DNA from 3 places in the Klebsiella variicola genome. Region 2 is predicted to be linked to each of the others. Evidence: predicted binding sites of a transcription regulator. Region 2 holds the regulator's gene; each other region holds the start of a gene.
What was found. Region 2 encodes Fur, which represses iron uptake genes when iron is present. Its sites were predicted from a motif close to ATAATAATGAGAACNACTATCAA; they were not measured.

Region 1 (9,671 bases), 2.7 Mb from region 2:
ACAGGACGCCGACCAGCGCGCCGCACAGCGCGTTGATGGCGATCCCCACCAGCAGCAGGCGCGACAGCGAACCCTCCTCCGCCCGGCTGAGGATGAAAATCACCACCATCACCGCCAGGCTGCCAATAAACGCCGCCAGCATCGGCATGTACAGGGCGATCAGCCCCGTAGCGGAGAACGGAAGCACCAGCCAGCTGGCCACCGCCAGCGCGGCGCCGCTGCTGATGCCCAGCAGGCCCGGGTCGGCAAGCGGGTTGCGAAACAGCCCCTGCATCACGCAACCGGAGAGGGCCAGCGCCGCGCCCACCAGCAGGGCCAGCAGCACCCGCGGCAGACGGATACTCAGCCAGATGTGGCGCAGCATCTCATCCCCGGAAGGCAGCAGGTTGACCAGCGGCAAGCGCATAGCGCCGAGGGTGGTGGCAAACAGCGTCAGGGAGACCAGCAGCAGCGTCATCAACAGCAAACGGGGGGCGAGGGCAGGGCGCATCAGGGCAACTGCTCCGCTTTGTTTCGCAGCGCGATTATCGCCTGCGGTGTGCGCGGCCCGAAGCCGAGCAGGGCCATATCGTCGATCGTCAGCAGCTGTTTATGACGCCCCGCCGGGGTCTGTGCCAGACCGGGCAGTTTCCACAGCCCGGCTTCGCCGCCCATCCCTTTGAGACCATCGGCGGAGATCACCACCAGATCCGCCTGGCTGGCGGCGACCCCTTCCTGCGACATGGCGCGATAGTGGTCGAAGCCCTGCATCGCGTTCTGCAGCCCGGCGGCGCGAATGGCGCCATCGGCCGCGGTGTGCTGTCCGGCCACCAGGGTATTCATTCCGCCGTGGCTGAGAATAAACAGCACCCGCTTAGCAACCGGCTGCGTGGGAATGGCGGCGATCTGTTGCTGAAGCTGCTGGCGCAGCGCGTCGCCTGCCGCCGTTTTGCCTAACGCTTCGGCAATGACAGCCACTTTGTTATCGATCGCGGACAGACTTTCGCCGCCCGGCACGTTAACCACCTTCACCCCGCTCGCCTGTACTTTGTGTAAGACCAGCGAGGGCTGCGCCTGGGCGCTCGCTAATACCAGCTGCGGGCGTAACGCGAGGATCCCCTCGGCGTTCAGCTGTCGCAGGTAGCCGACGTCCGGCAGCTTTTGCGCCGCCGGGGGCCAGCTGCTGGTGCTGTCCCGCGCCACCAGGCTCTGTTCCGCGTCAAGGGCATAGACGATCTCAGTGACATCTCCGCCGAGGGTGACGAGTCGCTCAACGGCGGCGTGGCTCAGCAGCGGGAAAGCGATGAAGAGCAGTAACCAGCGCATCATGCGGGCAGTCCTTCACGGGTCAGACGATCTACCTGCTGGCGCCATTGTGCCTGCTCGGGGTGGCCTTCGCTGCGCTGGCCATAGAGCTGGGCAATCTGGGTGCCGTCTTTGGCGAACAGTTCGACGCTGGTGACGTGTCCATCTGAGGTCGGTTTACGGGTCACCCACACTTCATCGAGGCTCTCTTCGCGCAGATGCAGGGTAAAAGTGGTATTGAAGATATTCAGCCAGCCGCGCATGGGGGCCAGCTTTTCCAGGGCGCCGGTGAAGATCTGCACGCAACCGCGATTGCCGACGAAAATCATAATTTCATTACCTTCCTGGCGCACCGTCTCCAGCAGCGACGGCAGCGCATGGCGATCCACGCGGCAGGCGAGGTCGTCGCTCACCAGACGGAAAGCCTGCTGGCGGGAAAGCTGATATTTACGCAGCAGACCGAAGAACTGGTGAACGTCGGTCATCGCGCGCCAGTCGTTCTCCAGGGCGGCGCCGTCGGCGGTATCGGCATATTTCACCGGCTCCAGCGGGCGCAGGGCCAGCGGTGCCGGCGCCGCCACCCGATGTTCCGCGATCAGGGTGTCCCAGGCCGCCATGTCGGTCTGCGTGGTCGCATAGACTTTCAGCAGGGCGTCGCCGTGGTGGTCGAAAAACTGGATGCTCTGGCGGCCATTATCGTTCAGATGGAAGGCGCTGGCCCACTGGCTGAGGAACAGACGCAGGTCGAGCGCGCGAGGGTTCAGTACCAGCCCGGCGTGGCCGCTGAGGTGCTGGTGCGTGAACTGGCCCACCTGCTCATGCACGGCATACTCGTTGCGGCAGATGCATTTGGTTTCGCCGACGCGCTCCAGATCGGCAATCAGCGCTCGGGCGTCATCGCTCAGGCGCACGGCATCATGGCCGAGGCGGGCGGCGGTCAGCTCGGCTTCGCTGATCCCCATTTCCGCGGCAATATCGCGGGCATATTTCGCGGTACTGCCCGCTTTGGTGGCCTGGTAGCGCTGCCACAGGTCAGGGTGTGCATTTGGCATAATCATATCCTTCTCGACGATGAATATCCCCGGCCGGCGGGCCGGGGGCAGGTGCGTTATTATTCGGGCAATCAGAAGTCGACGTTGACGCCCAGCTGCCAGGTGCGGCCCGGCATCACCGCCAGCGCTTTATCGTTGGCGTCCTGGTTGGTGCCGGTCTCGATATTGCGGCTGCTCAGGTAATCCCAGTATTTACGATCGGTGAGGTTGTAGACCCCGCCATTGAGGCGCACGTTTTTCGCCACCTGCCAGTACGCGGTCCAGTCCAGCATGCCGTAGCCCGGCACGCGCATATAGTCGCTGCTGGCATCGGTAATGGCGGACCCGCTGTTGCTGTAGCTTTCGCGGTTGGTGGCGGTCGCCTGTTTCCCTTTGACAAAGGTCGCCGTCAGGGCGGTGCCGTAGCGTTTCGCCGGATCGTCCCACGCCACGCCGACGATGGCTTTCATCGGCGCCACGCTGTCGAGGTCGACGTATTTATCGCCGCTGTAGCTGGATTTCGATTTCCCTTCGCTATAGCCGAGGGCGAGGGTGGTGCTCAGGCCGTTCACCTGCTCAAACCAGGTGCCAAAGTTAAATTTGGTACTGATCTCACCGCCGTAGATATAGGCTTTATCGCGGTTTTCCGCCTGATAAATGGTGTAGATGTTCGACGGCACATTCGTGAACTGGCCCGGATTATTGGCGCGGGTATAGCGCGTATAGGCGATAAAGTTCTTATAGCTGTTGTAGAACAGCGCCGTGCGCACGGTGATGCCTTCGGTGACTTCCCCCTTCAGCCCCCACTCGAGATTATCGCTGGTTTCCGTCTTCAGATCGGTATTGCCGATCAGGGCATACTGCTGGCTGCCGGCGTAGCTGGAGCCAAGGTTCCAGGAGCCATACAGCTGGCTGGCGTTGGGGAACTGCGCGCCGCGCTGGTACTGCAGGTAGGTCATCAGGCGCGGGGTGAGGTCGTACTGGAAGGTCAACGACGGCAGAACCTGGGTATCGCTGTTTTTGCCGTACAGATTCGCCACCGACGATTCGGTCAGTACGCTGCTGTTGGCGGCAAGGTCGGACAGATTTTCCGGCTTAGTCGATTGATGCACCACGCGCACGCCGGGAATAATGGCGAAGTTGTGGCTATCAAGGTCGAAGTTGATCTTATCCTGGACAAAGCCGCCGAGAGTGTAGCTGCGGCTGTCTGCCTCCGGCTGCATGATCTCGCTGTAAACGCTGGGGATCGGCGACTGGCTGAACGGTCGCTGGGTTTTGCTGGTGCTGGCGTTGAAGCCGGCGCTCAGATCGTGGCGGCCCAGGGTTTTCGCCAGCGCGGTCTGCAGGCCCCAGGTGTCGGTATCGTAGTTGGAGTTCACCGTCTGCATTCTGCGGGTGACGCTGTCCGGCATATAAGTCCAGTCATGGGCTTCGGTATGCTGGTAGTAGATTTTCGTGGAGACGCTGTCGAGGTAGTCGTTCATCGGCGTCCAGTCATCCTTCAGGCTCAGGCCCCAGCGCCGGGTCTGGCTGGTCTGGTTGGCGGTGCCGATGGTGCTGTTGCCGCTGGAGTCCCAGGTATCGTAGTGGGTGTGGTTGGTTTTATGGTAATAGTCGAAGGTGCTGGTCAGCTTGTGTTCATCGTTAGGTTGCCAGATCCCGGAGGCCAGAAACGCATCGGAGTGCCAGTTCGCCGGGTAGGCGTCGACGGTGCCGCTGTTGTTTTCGGTTTCCTGACCGTCACGGTGGCTGTAGACCAAAATTCCGCGCAGGAACTCATCGCCGCCGGCGACGGTCACCCCGTTGTGCCAGCTGCGATCCGCAGAGTCGTAACCGCTGCGGTAGCCGAAGGCGCTGGTCTTGCCCGGGCGCAGGTAATCATCTGCCGATTTCGGGCGGAAGGAGACATTTCCCCCGATAGCGCTGTTGGCCGTTTCCGTCGAGGTGGCGCCGGACTGGATATCCACACTGCCGTACATATACGGGTCGATATAATCGCGGCCGATGCCGAAGGTGTTGAGCCCGGCGCGGCCGACGTAGCCGCGGCCGGTGGCGTTGGGTTGCGCGATACCGTCTACGTCGATGCCGACGCGGTTGCTCTCCATACCGCGAATGTTGTAGCCGGTGTAGCCTCCGCGGTCGAAGCCGCTTTTGCCGTTGCCGGAGCCGCCGCTGGCCCCGGTGGCGCTGATGAGCGGCTCATAGCGCATGATCGAGCCGAAATCGTTAGCGCCTTTATCCTCCAGCTCCTGGGCGCTGATGCTGTGCTCACTACCGGCTTTCTGCACCGGTGCGGGGGCGGTGACGGTCATTTGTTCCGAGGTGTCATCCACCGCCTCGCCGCTAACGGCGGAAGTGTCTGCTGCGATGGCAGAAGTCTGATAAATTGCTGCAAGCAAAGAGGTCACCAGCAGGCGTTTTTTACACCATGCTGCTGACGGAGTCGATTTGTACATAGTCGCCACGCCTTGATCGTTATTAGTATCGGCTCACGCGTTACTTCCAGAGTTGCAGGTTGCTCCGTCTTTTCCGTTGCGGATGGGGTCTTACTCCATTTATTGATTGCGAATGGTAATGATAGGTATTATCGTTTGCAACAAAATAATCATGTGTTCTTCATTTAAACTGCACTTTGTTTACAATTTGCCCTTTCAGACTTAGCGAGACGACGATGAACTCAAAAGCGGCCATCACCATCACCTACTGTTCCCAGTGCAACTGGATGCTGCGCGCCAGCTGGATGGCGCAGGAGCTGTTACATACCTTCAGCACCGACATCGCCTCGGTGACGCTGGTGCCGGGGACCGGCGGGATCTTCACGATCGATGTCGACGGTCAGCAGATCTGGGAGCGCAAGCAGGATGGCGGTTTTCCGGATGCGGCCGAGCTGAAACGCCGGGTGCGCGATGTCTGTTTCCCGGAGAAGCCGCTGGGCCATGTGGATAAAGGTGAGCAGAAGGGGTGACAACCCCCTCCGGGCGACAAGCGCCCGGAGGAGAAGCCGTTAGCGGGCTAACTGCACGTCAACCAGCACGCTTTGTCGGCGGGTGCGTATGAGGGTGACCGCTTCTTCCAGCACGCCGGGGAGATCTTCGGCCCGGGAAACCGACAGGGCCGCCGCGCGACTGGAGGCGGCGATCGCGGCGAAATCCGGCGAGGTGGTAAAGGCGGTGGCCGGAATGGTCTCCGCGCGGGCGGCGTAGCCGTCCGGGTAGAGCGCTTTGGTGCCGCCCGCGACGGCGCCCCATCCGCCGTTATTTCCGACCACGACGAGGACAGGGAGCTTCATTACCTCCGCAATATGGTGGCAGACCGCAGGGTTGGCGAACAGGTACGACCCGTCGCCGACGGCGGCAATAATCAGCTCTTCCCGGCGCGCAAGCTGCAGCCCCAGCGCGATAGGCAGGGCTTCGCCCAGGCCGCCGGCCAGCGCTTCCTGGTAATAGCTCTCGGCATGGATCAGCCCGGCAAATTGCGGCAGCGTGGTCAGCTCAGAAACGATCCGGCCGCGGTGTTGATTCGCCAGATGGCCGAGGCAGTAGCTGAGCCAGGGTTTGGTAATGACCCCGGTCTGGCTGGCATGGAGAAGCGCGTCGCGCTGGTTTTTCTGTTGCTGGATGCGGTTCTGCGTATATGCCGCCCGCTCCGCCACATGTTGCTGGCGGGCGGCCTGCAGCGGGCGCAGCGCCTCTTCCAGCAGGCTGAAGACTTCATCGGTCTCGCCCGCCAGGTTGATGTCCGCGCGATAGCCACGTACCGGGTAGCGGGAGAAGAGCGGATCGGGGCCCATCTGGATCACGGTGCAGTCCTGGCGACAGTCGCCCTCGGCGAGCATCCATGGCGCCTGCGAGTCGACCACCAGAATCACATCGGCGTCGGCGAGCCAGGCGCTGGGATCAGCCCCGGCGAGCAGTGGGTTATCGGCGCTCAGGGTCACCTCGGTACCCCAGTATTCCACCAATGGGATCGCCCATTCGCGCACCAGGCTATTAAGTCGCGCAAAGCCACCCGCCGTTCGGGCGCCGCGCTGGGCGAAGATGACGGGATGCCTGGCGCAGGCGATTGCCTCGGCGGCCCGGGCGATATCTTCCCGGACTGGCGCATAGCGGACCGGCTGCTGCGAAGGACCGGCCTGCAGTGCGGCCTCATCAATAGCAAAGGTCTCGCACAATGGCTCGCGCGGTAAGCTCAGGTAGACCGGCCCTTTCGGCAGGGAGCTGGCAATCGCCCAGGCCCGGTCAACATGCTCGCCGATCTGATCGGCCAGCCGCAGTTCAAAATCCCACTTCACGGATTCACGGATCAGCGCCGCCTGGTCGCGCATCTCCTGGCCGTAGCCAATCGGCGTATTGCGGCAGCCGAAGTGGGAATGTTCGCTAATCGGCGTGCGACCACCAAAAATCAGCACCGGGATATTGCTGTTCGCCAGATTGATGACACCGCAGGCGGCGTTGGCTAACCCGACGTTGGTATGAACCATTACCGCCTGCACCTTGCCAGTGCCGAGGTAGTAGCCGTGCGCCATGCCGATGGCGGCGTTTTCATGCGGGCAGATCACCAGCTCGGGTACCTTTTGCCCGGTCGCCCGGGCCTTTGCCCAGGCTTCAATAACTGGCGGATAATCGGTGCCCGAGTTAATAAAAATATATGCCACGTCCAGCGCCTGTAGCCGATGCAGTAACAGTTCAGCAGCCGATAATGTGATAGAGGCCATATTCTCTCCGTATTCACGCGGTGTAATCGCGATAATTAAAAGGTTAAGAAAATAAATCCGCCCATCGTAATGATGGAGGCAATAATACTCAGCGCCATCGTCGAGGCCATTTCCTGCTCGCCGGTTTTATACTGCATGGCAATAATTATCGCGATGGAGCCTACCGGGATAGCCATCGTCAATACGACTTCCTTTATTTGCTCCATGCTGAAGCCCATTTTTAATAACAGGAGATAGCAGGCGCCGGGCACCAAAATATTGCGGGCGATAACGGTGATAATGGTAGCGGTGGTGATAACAATGCTGCGTGTATAGAGCACGATCCCGGCGGCAAACAGCGCCAGCCCGCCAGAGGCTTTACCCAGCAGACCCAGCGACATCGAGATAGTCTGCGGAATATGGATATCCGCCAGCACGATGATCAGGGCGATCACCGGTGACCAGACCACAGGTTGTTTAATGGCGTTTATCACCCGTGTGCCAAAGGAGATATGCTGGCTTTTATCGCCAGTGGCGACCGACATCAGAATCATTACCAGCGGCAGCTGGAAGACGTTTTGCGTGATGCTGGACACGGTGATCAGCGACGCGCTGACGGTGCCAAATAAAAAGGCCAGCACCGAGGTGCCGATGAAAGGAACCGCCGGCGAGCCGATGGCCAGCGCCTGCAGCGTACTGAGGGCGAGGTCGCGTCGGAACAGATAGCGGGCGACCAGTAAGGGAATGACGAAGCTCAGAATCAGCGCGAGGATAATGGCCACCGCAACCGGGCCCATGGTCATGACGATGTGACGCGGCGTCATCACCATATTGCTGAAAATACTTAGTGGTAATGCATAGAGCATCACAATTTTATTGATGTCTCCTGCCTGCTGCCAGTTAAAGTCTTTTCGTTTACCGCTAATATAGCCGATGATGACGGTAATGATGACCGGTAATATAGCGCCTGAAATTAATAGAATATTGTTCTGTGTCATGGTGATATATTCTCATTATAAATTATCTTCGGGTCCGCAATTCGTTTTTGCCGTGCGTGATGAGGTTAATAAATCCGTTTTTCCTGATGCGCGGTAGCTATTTTTGAGCGTATTGATAGCGACATTTATTCGCTAAAACAGGCCGCAAGGGAAATGCAAAAACCGTTTATTCAATGAGTAAATATCATGCCAATGAAATTTAAGCAGATTCAGGCGTTTATTACTGTCGCTCACGAAGGCAATATGACCCTGGCCGCAGAGAAGATGGGGATCACTCAGTCGGGACTGAGCCGGCTGTTATTGAGCCTGGAAGCGGACCTGAGCGCGACCTTATTCGAAAGACACAAACACGGTATGGCGTTGAGCGAATATGGCAGCGCCTTTTTACCCTATGCGCTGACGATGCTGAATACCGAACAAAAGGCCCGCGAGGAGATTGCGCTCATCCGCGGCGCCGGGAAAGGTATCCTGCGGATTGGCTGTGTTTCCAGCCTGCTGACCAGCCATTTCATCGATAAGCTGGCAGCTTTCCATCAGCGACATCCCCGGATCCATCTGCGGATCGTCGACCGCATTGACTCCGAGCTCTTTAAACTCCTGCGGATGCACGACATCGATATCGCCCTCTGCGGCCCCTTACCGCATGATGAGAAAATCGTGGTGCGCGGTAAAATTAACTGGCAGGACCGGATCTGCATCGTCGCCAGGCAGTACCACCCGCTACATCAGGCGGCGAACTTATCCCTCGAGGAGATGCTGGACTATCCATGGATCATGCCGCCGCCGTTAAGTACCCCGATGAACATCCTTGAGGATATCTTTCGTGCCCATCAGCTACCCTGTCCGCAGCCGGTGATTGAGTGCGCGTCCTCCTCGGCCATTAAGGCCTTTCTGTGCGAGAGCGATCTGTTAACGTCGATGCCGGCCCCGGTTTACCGGCACGAGGAAGCGCTGGGCCTGCTGCGTCCGTTCGAACTCGAGGGCAGCGTTTTTATCCGCGATTTCTATGCCTATAGCCATTTCGGGGTTCTGTCCGGGGCAGCCCTGCAGTTGATCCAGCATCTCAAGCAGTGAGGCTGGTCGGGCACGAACAATAAGGTGTATAATATATGCATCTTAATAACAGGCGAAAGGCGGGGAGATGGGGAAGCGTATCGAACGGGAAAAGATGACGATTCAGCGGATGATTGCCCTCTACCAGCGGCGCTGTCCCGGGGCGCTGGCCGATAATGCGCACTATCAGGCGCTGAACGCCTACGCCGACAAGCGCCTTGATAAGTGCGTGTTTGGCGAGAATAAACCAGCCTGCAAGCAGTGTCCGGTGCATTGCTACCAGCCGGCGAAGCGCGAAGAGATGAAGCAGATTATGCGCTGGGCCGGGCCGCGAATGCTCTGGCGCCACCCGATCCTCACTATTCGCCATCTGCTGGACGACAGGCGCCCGGTGCCGGCGCTACCGGAAAAATACCGACCGAAAAAATAGCGGCCTTTCCCTGGTCAGCGCGGCGCGTAGCCGGGCGACAAGTCGGCCCCGGTAAGGCATTAGCCGCCACCGGGGATGGTTGCTGAAGCCCTCTGTTTCTGACTATCCCGAATTGTGCTTGCCACAAAGGCGACCACAAACAGCGCGGAAAACAGCACCACGATAGTCGGCGCCGGCGCGCT
Region 2 (9,671 bases):
AAGTTGATTATCTCCACTCCGTCGGCGCCAAATATGATTTCAAAAACGACCTGGTGCTGGAGGCGGCATTTGGTCAGGCTCAGGGCTATATCGATCAGTACTTTGCTAAAGCCAGCTACAAGTTTGACGTCGCCGGCGCGCCGCTGAGCACCAGCTACCAGTTCTACGGCACCCGCGATAAGGTCAGCAACGGCGGGGTCAATGACATCTATGACGGCACCGCATGGCTGCAGGCGTTAACCTTCGGCTATAAAGTGGCGGATGTGCTGGACCTGCGTCTGGAAGGCACCTGGGTGAAGGCCGATGGCCAGCAGGGCTACTTCCTGCAGCGTATGACGCCGACCTATGCCTCTTCCAACGGTCGTCTCGATATCTGGTGGGATAACCGCTCCGACTTTAACGCCAACGGCGAAAAAGCGGTCTTCTTCGGCGCGATGTATGACATGAAAAACTGGGATATGCCTGGCTGGGCGTTTGGCGCGTCTTATGTCTACGCCTGGGATGCGAAGCCGGGAAGAATGTCCTCTCCGGATGCGTACTATGACCCTGACTATCGCCTGAAAGAATCGGCTTACAGCCTGGATGCGTTGTATACCGTGCAGGAAGGTCGGGCGAAGGGCACCCTGTTCAAACTGCACTTTACCCAGTACGACAACCATTCCGATATTCCGAGCTGGAGCGGCGGCTACGGCAACATCTTCCAGGATGAGCGCGACGTGAAGTTCATGGTTATCGCCCCGTTCACTATTTTCTGATGCCTGCGCGGCGGGCGTGAGCCTGCCGCACCTCTGGGAGAACGACAATGAAAAAAATGCTGCTTATTGCCATGATGGCCTCGGGTCTGGTGGCCTGCGCCACGTCGCCGGCACCGAAAGAAGACACCAAACTGAAAGATGCCTATAGCGCCTGTATTAATACGGCGGAGGGGAATCCGGACAAGATTGAAGCCTGTCAGAGCGTACTGAATGTACTGAAAGAGGATAAACGGCACCAGCAATTTGCCAATCAGGAGAGCGTTCGCGTCCTGGATTACCAACAGTGTATTCAGGCCACCCGCACCGGCAACGATCAGGCGGTGAAAGCGCGCTGCGACCAGATCTGGAAGGAGATCCGCAGCAATAATACGACCCATTAAATCAGACGTTAGCGGCAAACGGGCGGAGCATACCTCCGCCCGTTTGTTTTTTTAGCGCTGACTCTCCGCCGGCTGATAGCCTCGGCTCAGCCGCACGAACAGCAGCGCGGTGGCAATGAACCCGCACAGCGCGGCGCACATTAGCCACCAGCCCGGCGCGCTTTTATCGCCGGTGAGCTCGACCAGGGCGGTAGAGATAGCCGGCGTCAGGCCGCCGAAAATGGCAGTAGCGAGACTAAAGGCCAGAGAGAATCCCACAGTGCGGACGTACACCGGCATCACTTCGGTGAGCGCCGCCACCATCGCGCCGTTATACATGCCAAAGAAGAACGAGAACCACAGCAGGACCAGTGTCATACGGGTGAAATCGGGCGCGGCGGTGAGCCAGTGCATCACCGGCCAGGTGGTGAGCAGCGCCAGCAGGGTAATGCCCATCAGCACCGGACGACGACCGATCCGATCAGAGATCGCCCCGCCAATCGGTAACCAGATAAAGTTGGAGATGCCCACCAGCATGGTCACCAGCAGGCTGTCGCGAGCGCTGAGGTGCAGCACCGCTCTGCCGTAGGTCGGCGTATAGACGGTGATAAAATAAAAGGTGGTGGTGGTCATCGCCACCAGCAACGTCCCGGCGGTAATAATGCGCCAGTTCCTGGCGATAGTGGTCAGGATCTCTTTAGTATCCGGGCGATGTTTACGCTGCAGGAACTCCTCAGTCTCCTGCAGCGAGCGGCGCAGCACGAAAATCAGCGGAATAATCAGGCAGCCAATGAAGAAAGGGATGCGCCAGCCCCAGTCGGCGATCTCCTCATGCTCAAGCGTGGCGTTCAGCGCATAGCCAATCAACGCCGCCATGACGATAGCCACCTGCTGGCTGGCGGACTGCCAGCTGGTATAGAAGCCTTTATTGCCCGGCGTGGCGATTTCCGACAGATAGACCGACACCCCGCCAAGCTCGACGCCCGCGGAAAACCCCTGCAGCAAGCGGCCCACTAACACGAGGATCGGCGCCAGCACGCCGATGGTCTGATAGCCAGGTACCAGGGCGATGAGTAGCGTCCCGCAGCCCATGATCGCCAGGGTGACCATCAGCCCTTTGCGGCGCCCGATTCTGTCGATATAGGCGCCGAGGACCACCGCGCCGATGGGGCGCATCAGGAAGCCCGAACCAAACACCGCAAAGGTCAGCATCAGCGCTGCGAACTCGCTCTCCGCCGGAAAGAAGGTGCGGGCGATATAGGTCGCATAAAAGCCAAACAGGAAAAAGTCGAACTGTTCGAGAAAATTACCGCTGGTCACGCGGAGGATAGCGCCGACGGTGCCGGCGCGCGTGGATTGTTGCGTCATAGGGTGTGCTCTCCATTGTCTTTATCTTGTTTTTATAGAGGTAAGAGGGAGCGGGTTAGTCGCCTGCGACTGCCGCCTGTTTTCCGCGCCGCTTCTCAATTGCCCACTTGAGTAGCGCCGCACAGCGATAAAATCCGTGGGCAAATTTTCCGTAGGGAAGGGTTAAGAACAGGGCCATTACCACCCCGAGGTGAACAGCGAGCAAAATACCCATCCATGAGGTATCCCGTCCCGCCAGCAGCGCCAGGCCGGTGAAGCTGGTCAGCAGCAGTAGCAGGATAAAGCCGCGGTCCATCGGTTTTTGTCGTGCATCGCCGTGCAACGGCGACCGGCGCAGGTTTAGCCACAGCAGGCCAGCTGGCCCCACCAGCAGGCCGATGCCGCCAAGGGTCCCCAGCAGCACCGGGACGCTGAAGAACGGGTAGGGAGCTTCCCGGTCGGCGAAATAGTGATAGCCCGTGGCCACCACGGTGGCGGCGAAGCAGAGCATAAAGCCGTAGAAGGTGAAGTGGTGGAAACGGCGGCGCAGCAGGGTGAAGGCGTCATCGGCTTCGTTGCAGCCTTTGCCATGCCCGCCATCGAGATATTTCAGCGTCAACGCATCCTGTGAGGCCTTGGCGATATCAACCGCGTGCGGCTGGCCCGGGGAGATCTCGCGCCAGAAGCGGATCACCCCGGTCATCAGCAAGCCAAAGGCCAGCACGAAGACCGAGCCAAACATCCACGCCAGCAGGTTATGCGGGAATATCTGATAGAAATCGCCCGCCAGCGGCGGATGAAGCAGCGAGCCTTTGAGCCCCATCGCCAGCAGCAGAAAGAAAATCAGTCCGCCGACCAGCGCCAGTACGGTGGTCACACCAGCCCGGCGGTACAGGCTGCCAAAGGCGGCGGGCTGGGCGTAATGCTGATAAGTTTCCAGCCGAACTTCGGCCATCGCCTTCGGCACGTTAATCGCGAATTCGTGCGGCGGCGCGTACTGACAGGCGTGCAGGCAGGCGCCGCAGTTATGACACAGGTTAGCCAGATAGTTAATATCTGCTTTGCCAAAGGCCAGGCGCTGGGTCATCGCCGGGAATACGGCGCAAAACCCTTCGCAGTAGCGGCAGGCGTTACATACCTGCATCACCCTTTCCACTTCCGCCTCCGGCTCGGTGATGATCTGCGCCTCAATGATCAGCTTCTCAAGCGACTTCATGGTGTTTCTCCTGCTGTGCCGCCCGGGCGGCTTGCTGGCCGGCAATGCGGCCGAAGGTGGTGCCGATCGACATCCCGACGCCGGCGGTATAGCCTTTGCCCAGCACGTTGCCGGCCATCATTTCCCCGGCGACAAACAGATTACGGCTGGGTTTGCCGGCGAAGTGGACGGCGGCGGTGTCGTCGACGTAGAGCCCGAGGTAGGTGAAGGTGATCCCCGGACGTAAGGCATAGCCGTAGTAAGGCGGCGTATCGATAGGCCGCGCCCAGTGGGTCTTTGGCGGCGTCAGGCCGGCGGTGGCGCAGTTATCCAGGCGGGTATGATCGAACTGGCCTGGCGCGCAGGCGGCATTATAGTCGGCGATGGTTTGCGTAAAGCGTTCGCTGTCCAGGCCGAGCTGGCGGGCCAGCTCGGGAAGGGTGTTGGCCTGAGCGCCGGGAAAGACGGGCGGCATAAAGTGGCCGATGGCTTTGCTGTCGATGATCGAGTAGCCGATTTGCCCGGGCTGGTGGGCGACCAGCCGGCCCCAGATGGCATAGCGTTTGGGCCAGAAATCTTCTCCTTCATCGTAAAAACGGTCGGCATCGCGGTTGACCACTACCCCCAGCGACACGCAGTCGACGCGGGTACAGATCCCGCCATCGTAGAGCGGCGCCCGGGCGTCAATGGCGACGCAGTGGGACTGCGAGGGATCGCCGATAATATCGGCCCCGGCGTCGATCATAAACTTGAGCAGCACTCCCTGGTTGAAGCGGGTGCCGCGGATGAGAAAGTTATCGGCGGGCCATTCACCGCTGTCATTTTGCCCCCAGGCCTCGCGCAGCCATTCGCGGTTGGATTCAAATCCGCCGGCGGCGAGGACGCAGCTTTTTGCAACAATCCGTTCCTCGCCCGCCAGCGCGGCGACAAATTCGCCGTTGCGCAGCTCGAGAGCCTGCACCGGTGTGTTGTAGCGGATCTGCACCCCCATTTGCTCCGCGCTGCGGTAATAGGCATTGACCAGCGCTTTGCCGCCGCCCATAAAAAAGGCGTTGGTGCGGGCCACGTGCAGGGCGCCGGAGAGCGGTGGCTGAAAGTTCACGCCGTGCTGGCGCATCCAGTCCCGGCATTGTGACGAGGTGCGGATCACCATTCGGGCCAGCGCTTCGTTGGTATTCCCCTCGGTGACGCGCAGCAGATCCTGCCAGTACTCTTCTTCCGGGTAGCTGTCGACCAGCACGTCCTGCGGCGCATCGTGCATACAGCGCAGGTTACGCGTGTGCTGCGAGTTGCCGCCGCGCCACTCCCGCGGCGCCGCCTCCAGCAGCAGCACCGAGGCGCCAGCTTCCCGGGCGGTTAAGGCGGCGCATAGCGCGGCATTGCCGCCGCCAATCACCAGTACATCCACCATTATCGGCTCCCTTACAATTTAATTAATTGTTAAATTTGTAATGGGAATGTAGGTGGTAACAGCGGTGAGGCGCTATGGTGTAATGCTAAAGAGGGGTTTAGTGAGCGTAAAGGGTAGCACCCGGCCAGCGGTCAGACTCCACCAGCTGGCGCATGACTTTGCTGAGTATCACTCGAGCCGCAAGGCCTGCCGGAGTGAGTTCATCATCAGACAGACTGACCAGAAAGTTGGGGCGACTGAGTATCGGGTTGACGACGTCGATCACCCTCAGCGCCTGATGGTCGAGGTGGGAGATGGCGGCCCCGGGCTGCAGGGTGGCCCCCAGTCCGCTGCGCACGGCCTGCATCAGCAGGGCCAGACCGTCAATGTCCGCCACCACCTCAACGCTGAGATGATGCTGCTGGCAAACTGCCTCCAGCCTGCCGCGCAGGCCATGGCCCTGGCTTGGCATAATCAACGGCAGGGAGGTGAGCTGGTCAGGGGAGATGTGGTCCTCCTGCAGGGGGGCCAACAGCGCATGGGTGCCAATCAGGAACAGGCGTTCTTCCAGCACCGGTCTGGCGCTCCAGCGCAGGATCTTTTCCTGCTGGAAAACGATAGCTAAATCGAGCTGGCGGGTGTTGATCATCCGCTCCAGATTACCGGAGAGGCTTTCCACCAAATGCAGGCGCACGTCGGGATAGCTTTCGCGCATCGCATTGATGAACGGGACGCCGAGAACGGAGGCGGTGCTGGGGGCCATGCCGACGCTAACGTGGCCTGACAGGCGCGCCTCGCGGGCGGCGAGGATGGCATCATCGGCATGGCGCAGCGCCAGCTGTGCCTGCGAGTAGAAAGCGAGACCCGCGCTGGTGGGCGTGACCCCGCGGGAGGTCCGCTGCAGCAGGCGAATGGCCAGTTCGTTTTCCAGGCGTGCGATCTGCTGGCTGAGCGCCGAGACGCCGATATTAAGATCAAGCGCGGCGCGCCCCATGCTGCCGGTTTCAACAATGCGCACAAAATAGCGTAGCTGGCGAAGTTCCATATCAACTCTCCGGACAAAACGAGGACGCGGGAAGGTCACCTGTGGGACGAGAGCGGTAAGGGCAGCAGAGGCGCCCATAAAAAAGCCAACCGGCAGGTTGGCTTTTCAGTCTCAGCGAAGCGGGGAATTATTTTTCCACCGCGTCGTGGGCGTGTTCGTCCTCGCGGCAATCACCTTCCGCACAATGACCGTACAGATACAGACTGTGGTTGGTCAGGCGGATGCCGTGGCGGGAGGCAATTTCACGCTGGCGTAATTCGATCGAGTCATCGCTGAATTCGATCACTTTGCCGCAGTCGAGGCAAATCAGGTGATCGTGGTGATGCTGCTGGGTCAGTTCGAAAACGGATTTACCGCCTTCAAAATTATGACGAGTCACGATACCGGCATCATCAAACTGGTTGAGTACGCGGTAAACGGTCGCCAGACCGATCTCTTCGCCCATGTCGATCAGGCGTTTATATAAGTCTTCCGCACTGACATGATGGTTATCCGGTTCCTGCAGCACTTCAAGGATTTTCAGTCGAGGAAGTGTGACTTTCAGGCCAGCCTTCTTTAATGCGGTATTGTTGTCAGTCATGCGGAATCTGTCCTGTTGCTAAACGATCTACTTCCTTCAACGGAAGTCATACAGAAATTAACCCGACGTAATGCGTCTCATTATAGAACTGCCACTGGTAAATGAAAACTGCAAGCATCAGGCCTGGTTTGCTGTCAAAAACGAGGCACCAGCTACAAACTGCGTCACGTGCCTCGTAGAATCAGTGGACATTGTACAGATATGTGATTAAAAGTTAAAAACTTGTAGCTATTAGTTTGATTGCTTTTGTCTATTAATGCGACGCAACTCAATGATTGCGCCGCTTAATCATCAGGCGTTTTTGATTTCTTCGAGGTGCAGCTCTTCGGCAACCTGCTTCACCCATTTCTCAACGCGCTCGTTGGTCAGCTCCGGCTGGCGGTCTTCATCAATGGCGAGGCCGACGAAGTGGTCGTCATCCGCCAGGCCTTTGGAGGCCTCAAAATGATACCCGGCTGTCGGCCAGTGACCGACGATGGTCGCGCCGCGCGGCTCAATGATGTCGCGGATGGTGCCCAGCGCGTCACAGAAGTATTCTGCGTAGTCTTCCTGGTCGCCACAGCCGAACAGCGCCACCAGTTTACCATTGAAGTCGATCTCTTCCAGCGTCGGGAAGAAGTCGTCCCAGTCACACTGCGCTTCGCCGTAGTACCAGGTCGGGATACCGAGCAGCAGAATGTCGTGGGCTTCCAGGTCTTCTTTGCTGCTTTTGGCAATGTCGTGAACATCAGCAACATCTTTACCAAGCTGCTTTTGAATCATTTTTGCAATATTTTCGGTGTTGCCGGTGTCGCTGCCAAAAAAGATGCCGATGATTGCCATGAGTAAAATAACCTCTTGAAACTTAAATGATGTGGTAGGGACGCGATGCCCATAGATAACGGCAATCATAGCAGAACAGGCAAGGGCGCGGAAACAGCAATCACGCCCGACTGCACACTCTGCTACACGAATGCGGATTTTTCGCGGAAAGTTAGACTTTTCCCTGGCTGTGCAGGGCGCGCAATTGGGTCATCAGCATCTCTTCAATGAGATCGCTACGGCTCATATTACGCGCTTCCGCCAGTTCATTGAGCGCATCGACCGCGTCGGCGTTGAGTTTTAACTCGACGCGCTTCAGCCCGCGAACCTTATCGCGTTTCAGCTGGTTACGTTTGTTGATGCGCAGTTGTTCATCGCGCGACAGCGGATTGGTTTTCGGTCTTCCCGGGCGACGCTCGTTTGCGAACAAATCTAATGTCGTACGGTCCGTTTGTTCTTTTGCCATGATTCTGAGTGACTTCGGGGAAACAAGCTGCCGGGCTCTAGCCGGCGCAGATAGCGCGCCATCATACATCAGGCGAACGGCTGCGCCAACGACCGCGGGCATTCTGCGGCGCGGTCGGGCATATTTTAGCCAATCAGGCGGCGATGCTCGTCAGATAGCGGCGGATGGCGCGTAACACCGCCTCGGGTTTCTCGGCATGCACCCAGTGTCCGGCGCCAGCGATGACGTGCGCCCGGGCCTGCGGGAACTGCGCCAGCAGCGCGTCGCGGTAGGCGTCGGTCACATAGGGCGAGTTGCCGCCGGGAATAAACTGCGTCGGGTGCGGCCAGGCCGGAATGGTTTCCCAGCCGACGATATGCGGGTACTGGTCCCACAGCACCGGCACGTTAAAGCGCCATTCGCCGTCGACAAAAGATTTCAGCAGGAACTGAATCACGCCCTCTTCCCGCAGATGCTCACGCATCACCTGCGCCGCCTGCTGGCGGCTGCTGGCGGAGGATTCGCTGACGGCGCGGATAGCGGCGAAGATCTCATCATGGCGGCGCACATGATAATCCACCGGCGCGATATCGATCGCCACCAGTCCGCTGATGCGTTCCGGCGCCAGGGCGGTCAACGCCATCACCGCTTTCCCGCCCATCGAATGGCCGATAAAGGTGGCGCGCTCGATCTGGTGCGCGTCGAGCGTATCAAGCAGATCCTGCGCCATGGCGGGGTAGGTCATCTCTGGCGATCGCGGCGACAAACCGTGGTTGCGCATATCGACCTGCACAATATCGTGGTCGGCGATCAGGTCGCGGGCGAGGATGCCCAGGTTGTCCAGGCTGCCAAACAGACCGTGGACCAGCACGATCGGGGAGTGGTTGTGCGGATTCTGTGCAGATTGCGCTCGGCTATTTAATTTCATGGCAAAGTTCTTTTTTTCGCTCCGTCGGGTTAGGGTATTATGTTGGACATTCTGCCATCCGGCTGCAAGACCCAGAAGTTTTCTGAGTTTTACCGCCATCCTGGTTTGACGCTATCCGCGGTTGGGATTTGTACTTATAATCCCAACGATTTGTATTCAGAAAAGATATCGCACTGGATTAAGATGAAAACAATTGAAGTTGATGATGAACTCTATCGCTATATTGCCAGCCACACTCTGCATATCGGCGAGAGCGCATCCGACATTTTACGGCGCATGCTGAAATTTTCCGCCGTTTCCCAACCGGCTACACCGGTCAGCAAAGCCGCGCCGGCACTGGCGCCAGCGCCTGCCGTGGAGGTGAAACCCGCTAACCCGGCGAAAGATAAAGTCCGCGCCATGCGCGAGCTGTTGTTATCTGATGAATACGCCGAGCAGAAGCGTGCGGTGAACCGTTTCATGCTGGTGTTGACGACCCTCTATTCTCTGGACAATAAAGCATTTGCCGAGGCGACCGAGTCTCTGCATGGCCGCACGCGCGTCTACTTTGCAGAAGATGCGCGTACGCTGCTGAAAAGCGGTAATCAGACCAAACCAAAACAGGTTCCTGGTACACCGTGGTGGGTTATCACTAATACCAATACCGGCCGTAAATGCAGCATGATTGAGCACATCATGCAGTCGATGCAGTTCCCTGCGGAGCTGATTGAAAAGGTTTGCGGCACGATCTAGCTTTTTAACATTTGCACCAGAAGGATCAGGCAATGGCAATCGATAAACGTGCGGGGCAGCCTGCGCAACAGAGTGATTTGATTAACGTCGCCCA
Region 3 (9,671 bases), 680 kb from region 2:
GAACATTACGCTGCCTGCGCTCGGCGCAGGGGCAGGGAGTTATCCTAAAATGCGCATCGGCGGCAGGGGGGCGACGAACGGGCCCACAATCGGCTATGATAGAGGTTTCTGTTTCCCGCTCTGTTTAGTGAATCCATTTGTTATGAAACCATTGCGCCAACAAAATCGCCCTGTCATTAGCTACGTGCCGCGCGTGGAGCCTGCGCCTCCGGAACATGCCGTGAAAATGGACCATTTTCGCGATGTCTGGATTTTGCGCGGGAAGTATGTCGCCTTTCTGCTGATGGGGGAGCATTTTCGCCGCTCGCCAGCGTTCAGCGTGCCGGAGTCGGCCCAGCGCTGGGCTAACCAGGTGCGTCAGGAAGGTGAGATTGAAGCCTGAGTCTGCTGCAGAAATAAAAAAACCGCTGATAATCAGCGGTTTTTTTGTGCTTACCGTTTAGCGATGCGCCAGCTCGGCCTCTTCTTCGCTATCGAAAATCGACTTGTCGGTCTGGCGCAGCCACTGGCTGGTCAGGGTCCCGGCGGTCATTGAGCCGTTAACGTTCAGCGCGGTACGCCCCATGTCGATCAGCGGTTCGACGGAGATCAGCAGCGCTACCAGGGTCACCGGCAGGCCCATCGCCGGCAGAACGATTAGCGCGGCGAAGGTGGCCCCGCCGCCCACCCCGGCGACGCCCGCCGAGCTGACGGTGACGATGCCCACGAGGGTGGCAATCCACATCGGATCCAGCGGGTTAATGCCCACGGTCGGCGCGACCATGACTGCCAGCATGGCCGGGTAGATACCGGCGCAGCCGTTCTGACCGATGGTGGCGCCAAAGGAGGCGGAGAAGCTGGCAATTGACTCCGGTACGCCCAGGCGTCGGGTCTGCGCTTCCACGTTCAGCGGAATCGACGCGGCGCTGGAGCGGCTGGTGAAGGCGAAGGTGATCACCGGCCAGACTTTACGGAAGTACTTCAGCGGGCTGATGCCGTTAATCGCCAGCAGCAGGCCGTGGACGACAAACATAATGCCCAGCGCAATGTACGAAGCTACCACGAAGCCGCCAAGTTTGATGATGTCCTGCAGATTCGACCCGGCAACCACTTTGGTCATCAGGGCCAGTACGCCGTAAGGGGTCAGCTGCATCACCAGACGAACCAGCTTCATCACCCAGCCCTGCAGGGTATCGATGGCCGTCAGCACGCGCTGGCCTTTTTCCACATCCTCTTTCAGCAGCTTAAGCGCTGCCACGCCGAGGAATGCCGAGAAAATGACGATACTGATGATGGAGGTCGGGTTAGCCCCGGTCAGGTCAGCAAATGGGTTCTTCGGCACAAAGGAAAGGATCAGCTGCGGTACGCTGAGATCGGCCACTTTTCCCACATAGTTGCTCTGGATGGCGTTCAGACGGGCTGTTTCTGCGCTGCCCTGAACCAGACCCTCGGCGGTGAGGCCGAACATATTGGTCACCAGCACGCCAACCAGCGCAGCGATAAGCGTGGTGAACAGCAGAGTGCCGATGCTCAGGAAGCTGATTTTTCCCAGCTGAGAGGCATTATGCAGCCTGGCCACCGCGCTCAGGATCGAGGCGAAGACCAGCGGCATCACAATCATTTGCAGCAGCTGGACATAGCCATTACCGACGATATTGAACCACTGGATGGAATCCTTCAGCACCTGGCTGTCAGACCCGTAGATCAGCTGCAGCGCCAGACCAAAGACCACACCAATGGCCAGACCAACCAGCACTTTCCTGGCCAGGCTCCACTGTTTATGGCGAGTTTGCCCCAGCGCAAACAGTAATACGGCGAACACGACTACGTTCGCTATTAATGGAAAGTTCATCCCCGTTCTCCTGATATTTTTATAACCTGGGCTGGTGGATAACCAGCTCTTATGACGGCAAGGTTAGCAGAAGGCGTTATCAAGGACTTATATTCAAATGGAATGGGTTATAACCAAATGGTGTTTTCCGGCGGTTTATCGGCCACTCTGATGACTAATGAAGCGATTGAAGGTGATTTGCAGGGAATTGATCACTCCGGAAGACCAGCGTATTGCGCTGTTGTCCGCCAGCGTCTGCGGCATCCAGACGGCATAGACGAACAGCGCCATGCATAAAGCGCGCTCCAGTTGGTTACCCTTGCGCGGCGCGAGGATCGGCAGCCGGAAGCGCCAGCGGCAGGGCCACAGCAGCGGCACCCCGGCGGGGGTGAGCATATCGGCGAGGATGTGGCTGAGATAGCCCAGCACCAGGCCCTGGAGGGCGTCCGCCGGGACAATCCAGCTGTCAGGCACCTTGAGGTAGAATAGCGTCAGCGCGCCAAAGACGGCCAGCAGGCTATGGGTGAAGCCGCGGTGGCCAAAGGCCCGCGCCACGGGCTTTGAGATCCAGCTCAGTCGTTGGCCGAGAAATGACTTAGGGTGATCGATGTCCGGCAGCAGGCAGGTCAATACCGCAGAGGGCACAATATGCCACCAGTCGCCCTGCGCCAGCACCGGCGTTAACTCTGCGTTTTTGGCAAATACTGCGCAGGCGATTGAAAAGAAGAGATGGCCTTCCGCCGTCATGATAACACACCCTAAACTGTCGATTCATACAGTATAGGGTTTTTATACAGTGTACGGAAGAGGTGACGGTGTAACTCTTTGTCACAAATTCTCAGCGTGCCAGCCATCCGCCATCGACGGCCAGGGTATAGCCGTTAATATAGTCGGCGGCGGCCGAGGCGAGAAACACCACCGGCCCCTGCAGGTCTTTGGGTTCTCCCCAGCGACCGGCGGGAATGCGCTCGAGGATCGCCTGGTTACGTTCTTCATCTTCGCGCAGCGCCTGGGTGTTATTGGTGGCCATATATCCTGGCGCAATGGCGTTGACGTTGATGCGTTGGCCGGCCCATTCGTTGGCCAGCAGACGGGTCAAACCCAGCACGCCGCTTTTCGAGGCGGTGTAGGAGGGGACGCGGATCCCACCCTGAAACGAGAGCATCGAGGCGATGTTAATGATTTTGCCGCCATCGCCCTGGCGAATGAACTGCCTGGCGACCGCCTGGCTGAGAAAGAAAACCGCTTTTAGATTCAGATCGATCACCGCGTCCCAGTCGCTTTCCGTGAAGGTCAGGGCATCATGGCGGCGGATAATCCCGGCGTTATTGACCAGAATATCGACCCGACCCATCGCCGCGACCGCCTGGTCGACCAGCACGCTCATCTCATCCTGAAGGCTGAGATCCGCCTGAATGGCATGAAAGCGGCGACCCAGCGCCTGAACCTGTGCTGCCGTGTCATGGGGAATTTTACGGTTGATGCCGACGATATCGCACCCGGCCTGCGCCAGGCCCAGCGTCATTCCCTGTCCCAGTCCGGTATCGCAACCGGTCACGATGGCGACCTTACCCGTCAGGTCGAAGGCGTTCATTACCATATTCACCTCTGTCAGCTGATCTTCAGGCGTACGATGACGCCACCTGTGACCAGCATAGAGGCAGGAAAACAAAATTACAATAAAAATGAAACGATGTTTTGATTTTATTGCCGGCGGCGTGACAGCGATCGCGTCACCCGCCAGCGTCCTTACCCGAGCAGGGCTTCGGCAGTCAGGGCCTGCAGTGACGGGAGCTTGACGTCCGCCAGCACGAAGCGCGGGTCGCGGCTGTTCTCCGCTTCCGGTACCACGATAGCGCGCATGCGCGCGGCTTTGCTGGCGATCATGCCGTTGACCGAATCCTCCAGCGCGACGCAGCGCTGCGGGTCGACTCCCAGGGCAGCGGCGCAGTTGAGGTATACCTGCGGGTGCGGTTTGCTCCAGGGCAGATGTTCCGCGGAGGCGAGCGCATCAAACTGGTCGCGCAGTTCGAACATGTTGAGCACTTTCTCCAGCATCACCAGCGGCGAGGCCGAGGCCAGGCCCACCTTCAAGCCCTGCGCTTTACACAGGGCCACCGCCTCGCGTACGCCCGGTAGCAGCGGGCGTGAGGCTTCCACCAGCTCGATGGCCCGGCGGATAATGCGCGCGGTGGCTTCTGCGCGATCGACGCCGTGCCACGGCTGCTGGGCATACCACAGATCCACCACAAGGTCGATTCGCAGACCAAGCAGGTCGGGCAGTTCATCGCGGCGGCGGGTATCCACCCCCAGGCTTTCCATGACCTCGACCTCCGCCTGATCCCAGAGCGGCTCAGAGTCAATCAGCAACCCGTCCATATCAAAAATCGCGGCCTCAATGCGGCGCTTCGCTGACATATGTCCTTCTCCTGTTGCGTAATCAGATAAACGAATCGGCATTCATGGTATATCATACCGCGCGTTATTGGGCGAAATTCGCCGTGGAAGATAGACTTATACCCGACACATTCGGGTCAGCGAGGAGCGCCTGCGCCACGCAACAGGCGGCAGGCGAATCACCAACGCGTCTTTAACAAGGGGAACTCATGACGTACCAACAAGCTGGACGCATAGCGGTTATCAAACGCATTTTGGGATGGGTCATCTTTATTCCCGCCGTGCTGTCGACGCTGATTTCTGTCCTCAAATTTATGTATGAGCACAGTGAAAAGAAACCCGGCATTGACGCGGTAATGATGGATTTTGCGCATGTCATGATTGAGATGATGCGCTTTAACACGCCGTTCCTGAACTTTTTCTGGTACAACTCGCCGCTGCCGGATTTCCACCACAGCCTGAACATCGGCTTCTGGATCATCTTCATTCTGGTTTTTGTCGGCATGGCGCTGCAGGCCTCCGGCGCGCGGATGGCGAGGCAGGCGAAATTTCTTCGCGAGGGGATTGAGGATCAGCTGATCCTCGAGCAGGCCAAAGGCGCAGAAGGGTTATCCCGTGAGCAGCTCGCTGAGCGGATCGTGGTACCGCGCCATACCATCCTGGTGCAATATTTCCCGCTGTATGTGCTGCCGGTGATCGTGATTATTATCGGCTACTTCTTCTTCTCGCTGCTGGGCTTTCTGTAAGCCAGGTGCCCGGTTAGCCGGGCACCATATTATTCTGCCGGCAGAGCCCGCGGTTTACCCTGATTATCGACGGCAACGTAGATAAACAGCGCTTCCGTCGCCTTATAGCGCTGGCCAATCGGTTCAGAAGAGACTTTTTTCACCCACACTTCGATGTTAATCGTCACTGAGGTGTTGCCGCGCTTCACGCAGCGGGCGTAGCAGCACACCACGTCGCCGACGGCGACCGGGCGTAAAAAGGTCATCCCATCCACGCGCACGGTCACCACGCGACCCTGAGCGATCTCTTTGGCCATGATGGCGCCCCCGATATCCATCTGCGACATCAGCCAGCCGCCAAAAATATCCCCGTTGGCATTGGTATCCGCCGGCATCGCCAGGGTGCGTAAAACCATTTCGCCCTTCGGGGCAAGATCTGTAGTTGTCATGCTCTACTCTGTTGTGGTCAAAGACGATCAGCGGGATGCTACTATGAAAACGGGGCGGAGAGAATAGGGGAAAGCGCCCGCAGAGGCGGGCGCGGCACTTCAGAAGGAGAGGGTAACGCCGGCATAATACGCGCGGCCAGGCTCATTGTAGGTCGAGGCGCCGGCGTTTTCGCGATACAGTTGTTTATCAAATAGATTACTTATTCCGGCATTCAGGCGAATATCCCGGTTTAGCTGATACTGAGTACCAATACCCACGATGGAATAGGCGCCAACCTCGGTGGTGGCAAGGGTCCCGGTTTCGTTGCGGATCTCCGCATACTGACGCGGCTTCTGACGGCCATAAAGCGTCCAGTTCACATTCGCAGACAGGGCGTCGTTTACCTGCCAGTCGAGCATCGTGTTAACGGTATATTTCGGGATAACCGACAGCGGGTTGCCAGTCTCTTTACTTTCAGATTTGAGCATCCAGGTGGCATTGGTCCGCCAGCTGAGGACATCTCTCAGCACCGGGATCAGCAGATTTCCTTCCAGCCCCTCGACCACGGCTTTGCCGCCGTTCTGCCACTGCAAAATATTATTGCCGCTGGAGGTATAGCCCAGTACCTCTGTTCCGGAGACGATTTTGTTTTTGTAATCGTTGCGAAACCAGGTGACTCCGGCAGCGTAACCATTAAGGTTGAATTCGATACCGATCTCTTTGTTAATACTGATCTCCGGATCGAGGTCAGGGTTGCCCAGCAGATAGCAGCTGCCTTCAGCTATAGTGTTCGGACAACCGTTGCCGCGGGTGGAGAGCAAATAGCCTTCACTGGATTGATAGAGGTTAGGCGCTTTAAACACGCGCGCGATACCGGCCTTCAGCGTGAACATATCGCTCAGCGCCTGAGACAGATTGAGGCTTGGGCTCCAGTTGCTGCCAAACTGATTATGATAATCGAAGCGGATGCCGGGGATCAGGTTGGTGCCAGGCACGGCTTCGATATTATCTTCCAGATAGATACCGGTGAGGGTGGCGCTGTTTTTGGTACTACGTTGCGTAGGGTCGCCCGAGGTCCCAGGGATAGTCTCGCCGTTGCTGTTAGTGGCCTGCATTGATGCCGGGTCGTCGAGCTGATCATGGTTCCATTCCATTCCCAGCGTCAGCGTCTGGTCCGCCAGCCAGAAGAAAGGCACATTGAATTCCGAGGTAGTACGCCAGGATTCCAGACGGCTGGTGGCATAATCCTCACTGTTGATCATGCCCTCGACGCGGCCGGTGGAGCCTTCCTGCAGGCGGGTATTGTTGGTTTTCTCGTAGTAAACACCGGCTTTGGACTGGCCCCAATCCCATAGACCGTTGTAGGTCAGTCCCCAGGACTGGCGATAGAGGCGATTAGTTTCGTGGCCGTACAGGGAGTCCACCAGCCCGTTCGGGCTAAGATTGCCGTTGCTGTACTGGGTATCACCAGCATAGATATTCCCCTGGCGACTATAGGCGTAGCTGAAATCGAGGATCTGTTGCGGGGTCATTTTCCATGACAGCAAGGCGTTAATATCTTTATTGCGTACCCCTTCGCGCCCCGCAGCGTAAGAGCCGTTTTGCGCATGGTTAATATCCCAGGCGTCGGGTTCCGTTTTATTGATATTGCCATACAGGCGCATCGTCAGCGCTTCCCCGGCCAGTGGGCCGCTGAGATTGAAGTTAGCGCGATTGGTCGTGCCTTCCTTGTTGTTTTCCGGCTGGTTGGTAAAGAAAGACAGCGAACCGTGCCAGTTGTTGGTCGGGCGTTTGGTAATGATATTGACCACTCCGCCCGCCGCGCCGGAACCATAGCGCGCGGCTGCCGGACCGCGGAGAACTTCAATCCTTTCGACCATCTCTGCAGGTACCCAGTTGCTGTCGCCCCGGGTATCGCGTTCGCCGCGCCAGCTATAGCGAACCGCGTTACGTGACGTGACCGGTACCCCATCTATCAGGATCAGGGTGTTCTCCGGCCCCATGCCGCGGATATCAATCTGGCGGTTGTTGCCCCGACTGCCGCTGGCGCTGTTGCCGGTCAAGTTCACCCCGGGCATTTTACGGATGATGTCTGAGAGATCGTTGACCGGCGGCTGCTTAGCAATATCATCTGCCGTGATAATCGACACCCCGGGCTGTTGCTTAAGCACCTCTTCCGCCGTACTGCGCACAATCATCGTTTCGGTATCTTGTTCTGATTCTTCAGCAAAGGCGTTAGGAGCGAGGAGACTGGATATGACCAGCGCCAGGGTCGTGGGGACAGAATATTGCGGCGATCTCATGTAAATATCCTTTTTAAAGTAATGCAAAATGAGATCGAGAATATTAATGATAACCATTATCATTACAATGTAACGAGATGAATCTCCATAAAATCCTCACAATTACCGCAACTTTTTATGCAGTTGAGAGAAATCGTGAAGAGAGCCTGCACAGTGTGACCGGAAAGTTGTCAGCGTATGCGCTGAGGTTGTGTGGCTGCAGGGAATGTTTGCCAGCGCAGTGAGATTATAGGGGGCGAGCGCGGCGCGCGATGGCGCGCCGGCGGAGGCGTTAGTGGTGGTCGTCCTGCGGCATATGGCGGTAGATGTAGATCCCGCTCAGCAGGGTAAAGACCAGCGTGAGGGCGGTTAAGCCAAAGACCTTGAAGTTCACCCAGATATTCTGCGGCAGCCAGAAGGCGATATAGATATTGGCCAGCCCGCAAAGGATAAAGAACACCGCCCAGGCCAGGTTAAGCCGCGACCAGACCTGCTGCGGCAGGGCCAGCTCTTTGCCCAGCATGCGCTGGATCAACGGCTTTTTCATCACCCACTGGCTGAACAGCAGCGCGCCAGCGAACAGGGCATAGATCACCGTCACCTTCCATTTAATAAACTCATCATTGTGGAAGAAGAGAGTTAACCCGCCGAAGACGGCCACCAGCACAAAGGTGATCAGCGCCATTTTTTCGACTTTACGGTAGCGTACCCAGCTGTAGATCAGCACGATAGCGGTCGCGACGATCAGCGCGGTGGTGGCGGCGTAGATATCGTAAAGCTTATAGAAGGCAAAGAAGACCACCAGCGGTAAAAAATCCAGAAACTGCTTCATACATCGATCCCGTCTTTCAGGACGGACCGGGGAAGACCCCGATCCTGGTTAAGATTAGTTGCGGATAAGCATATACACGCGGAATAAATAGATCAGCAACAGGGCGGATATCAGGTTGCTGATGGTATTGATGACCACCGCGCCGACGTTTGGCGTCAGGACAGCAAAGCTGGAAGCGAACAGTAACAGCAGGGTTTTTGCCACCAGCCAGCCAATGATAGCCGGCGCCACCAGCCGCAGATTGGCCCACGCCAGACGCATGCTGCTGCGCATGGCGCTGAGGATACCCATTTTGTCCTGCACCAGCATGATCGGCGCAAAGGCCAGCACGATGGCCAGCAGCACGCCGGGCACCAGGACCAGCATCATCCCCATCTGCACCAGGAAGGTAGTGAAGAGGATCAACAGCAGCAGCTTCGGCAGCACCGGGGCTGAGGCGCCGATGGCACGCAGGGCGCTAACGCGATGACCGGCGGAGACCAGCTGGATCAGCAGCAGAACGCCGCCGGCGAGGATCGCATTGCCCACCAGACCCGAGAAGGTTGATGCCGCCGAGGCGCGCAGCAGAACCTGCTGCTGCTCCGGCGTCATGTTCTGCACCAGCTCAAACAGCCCGGCGCTACCGGCGAGGTTATCGCCTTCGCTGAGTATCGACAGCTGCTCGTCACTGGGTGAAAAGGCATGGCCAAGTACTACCGTAATAAACGCGCACAACAGCGCAATCAGCAAAATGGTAATGAACTGATTACGAAAAAAATTCCCGGTGTCACGGTAGACGGACTTCGCCGTGATAGACATGCATTCTCCTTGAGTGTCGCAGGTGTTAACTAGCCGGCGATTGTACCGCAAATCGTTCCGTCGTAGCACTCTCTGCACCATTCAGGGCAGGTATATCTTTGTAAAGAGGCCGCAATGGCGGTAGGCCATAGTGCGCCCGCGCCCGGTTGCAGGCGTCATTTTCCTCACCATTCTCACCGGACATGGCGAATTCGCGGCACGGTGAGGGACGGTTTTCATAAATAGTGCAGTGGACGGCGTCACCGATGTCGCCTGACAGCGCCGCGCAGCGGCTCTGACGCTGGTTGGTGCCGCTCATGCAGCGCAGGAAAGGGGTCAGCGGCTCGGTCAGCGCGGAAGGCACCAGGCCACCCGCGTCGTCGGCTTCCGCCCAGTAGAAAGAGACACGAAAATACGCA

Region 1: the regulator Fur is predicted to act here: its motif matches at 4,884-4,906, upstream of SP68_RS05095 (TonB-dependent receptor domain-containing protein).
Region 3: the regulator Fur is predicted to act here: its motif matches at 7,705-7,727, upstream of SP68_RS15175 (TonB-dependent siderophore receptor).

What each region holds. Positions count from the first base shown of each region.
Region 1 is NZ_CP010523.2:1,065,218-1,074,888, forward strand. Features, by position in the region: gene SP68_RS05080 (FecCD family ABC transporter permease) at 1-490, opposite strand, end outside; gene SP68_RS05085 (heme/hemin ABC transporter substrate-binding protein) at 490-1,308, opposite strand; gene SP68_RS05090 (hemin-degrading factor) at 1,305-2,336, opposite strand; gene SP68_RS05095 (TonB-dependent receptor domain-containing protein) at 2,408-4,771, opposite strand; gene SP68_RS05100 (Rdx family protein) at 4,987-5,280, shown strand; gene SP68_RS05105 (thiamine pyrophosphate-requiring protein) at 5,320-7,029, opposite strand; gene SP68_RS05110 (AEC family transporter) at 7,065-8,006, opposite strand; gene SP68_RS05115 (LysR family transcriptional regulator) at 8,193-9,080, shown strand; gene SP68_RS05120 (nitrous oxide-stimulated promoter family protein) at 9,148-9,489, shown strand; gene SP68_RS05125 (metal ABC transporter permease) at 9,549-9,671, opposite strand, start outside.
Region 2 is NZ_CP010523.2:3,901,772-3,911,442, reverse strand. Features, by position in the region: gene chiP (chitoporin ChiP) at 1-755, shown strand, start outside; gene SP68_RS18355 (ChiQ/YbfN family lipoprotein) at 803-1,135, shown strand; gene tcuC (MFS transporter) at 1,187-2,482, opposite strand; gene tcuB (tricarballylate utilization 4Fe-4S protein TcuB) at 2,538-3,677, opposite strand; gene tcuA (FAD-dependent tricarballylate dehydrogenase TcuA) at 3,664-5,067, opposite strand; gene tcuR (tricarballylate utilization LysR family transcriptional regulator TcuR) at 5,165-6,091, opposite strand; gene fur (ferric iron uptake transcriptional regulator) at 6,219-6,671, opposite strand; gene fldA (flavodoxin FldA) at 6,963-7,493, opposite strand; gene ybfE (LexA regulated protein) at 7,645-7,938, opposite strand; gene ybfF (esterase) at 8,072-8,845, opposite strand; gene seqA (replication initiation negative regulator SeqA) at 9,029-9,577, shown strand; gene pgm (phosphoglucomutase (alpha-D-glucose-1,6-bisphosphate-dependent)) at 9,610-9,671, shown strand, end outside.
Region 3 is NZ_CP010523.2:3,222,770-3,232,440, reverse strand. Features, by position in the region: gene cedA (cell division activator CedA) at 143-382, shown strand; gene SP68_RS15205 (L-cystine transporter) at 440-1,831, opposite strand; gene SP68_RS15200 (metal-dependent hydrolase) at 1,967-2,557, opposite strand; gene kduD (2-dehydro-3-deoxy-D-gluconate 5-dehydrogenase KduD) at 2,649-3,410, opposite strand; gene hxpB (hexitol phosphatase HxpB) at 3,560-4,228, opposite strand; gene SP68_RS15185 (YniB family protein) at 4,417-4,953, shown strand; gene yciA (acyl-CoA thioester hydrolase YciA) at 4,983-5,381, opposite strand; gene SP68_RS15175 (TonB-dependent siderophore receptor) at 5,481-7,664, opposite strand; gene SP68_RS15170 (septation protein A) at 7,936-8,475, opposite strand; gene SP68_RS15165 (YciC family protein) at 8,530-9,273, opposite strand; gene SP68_RS15160 (YkgJ family cysteine cluster protein) at 9,299-9,671, opposite strand, start outside.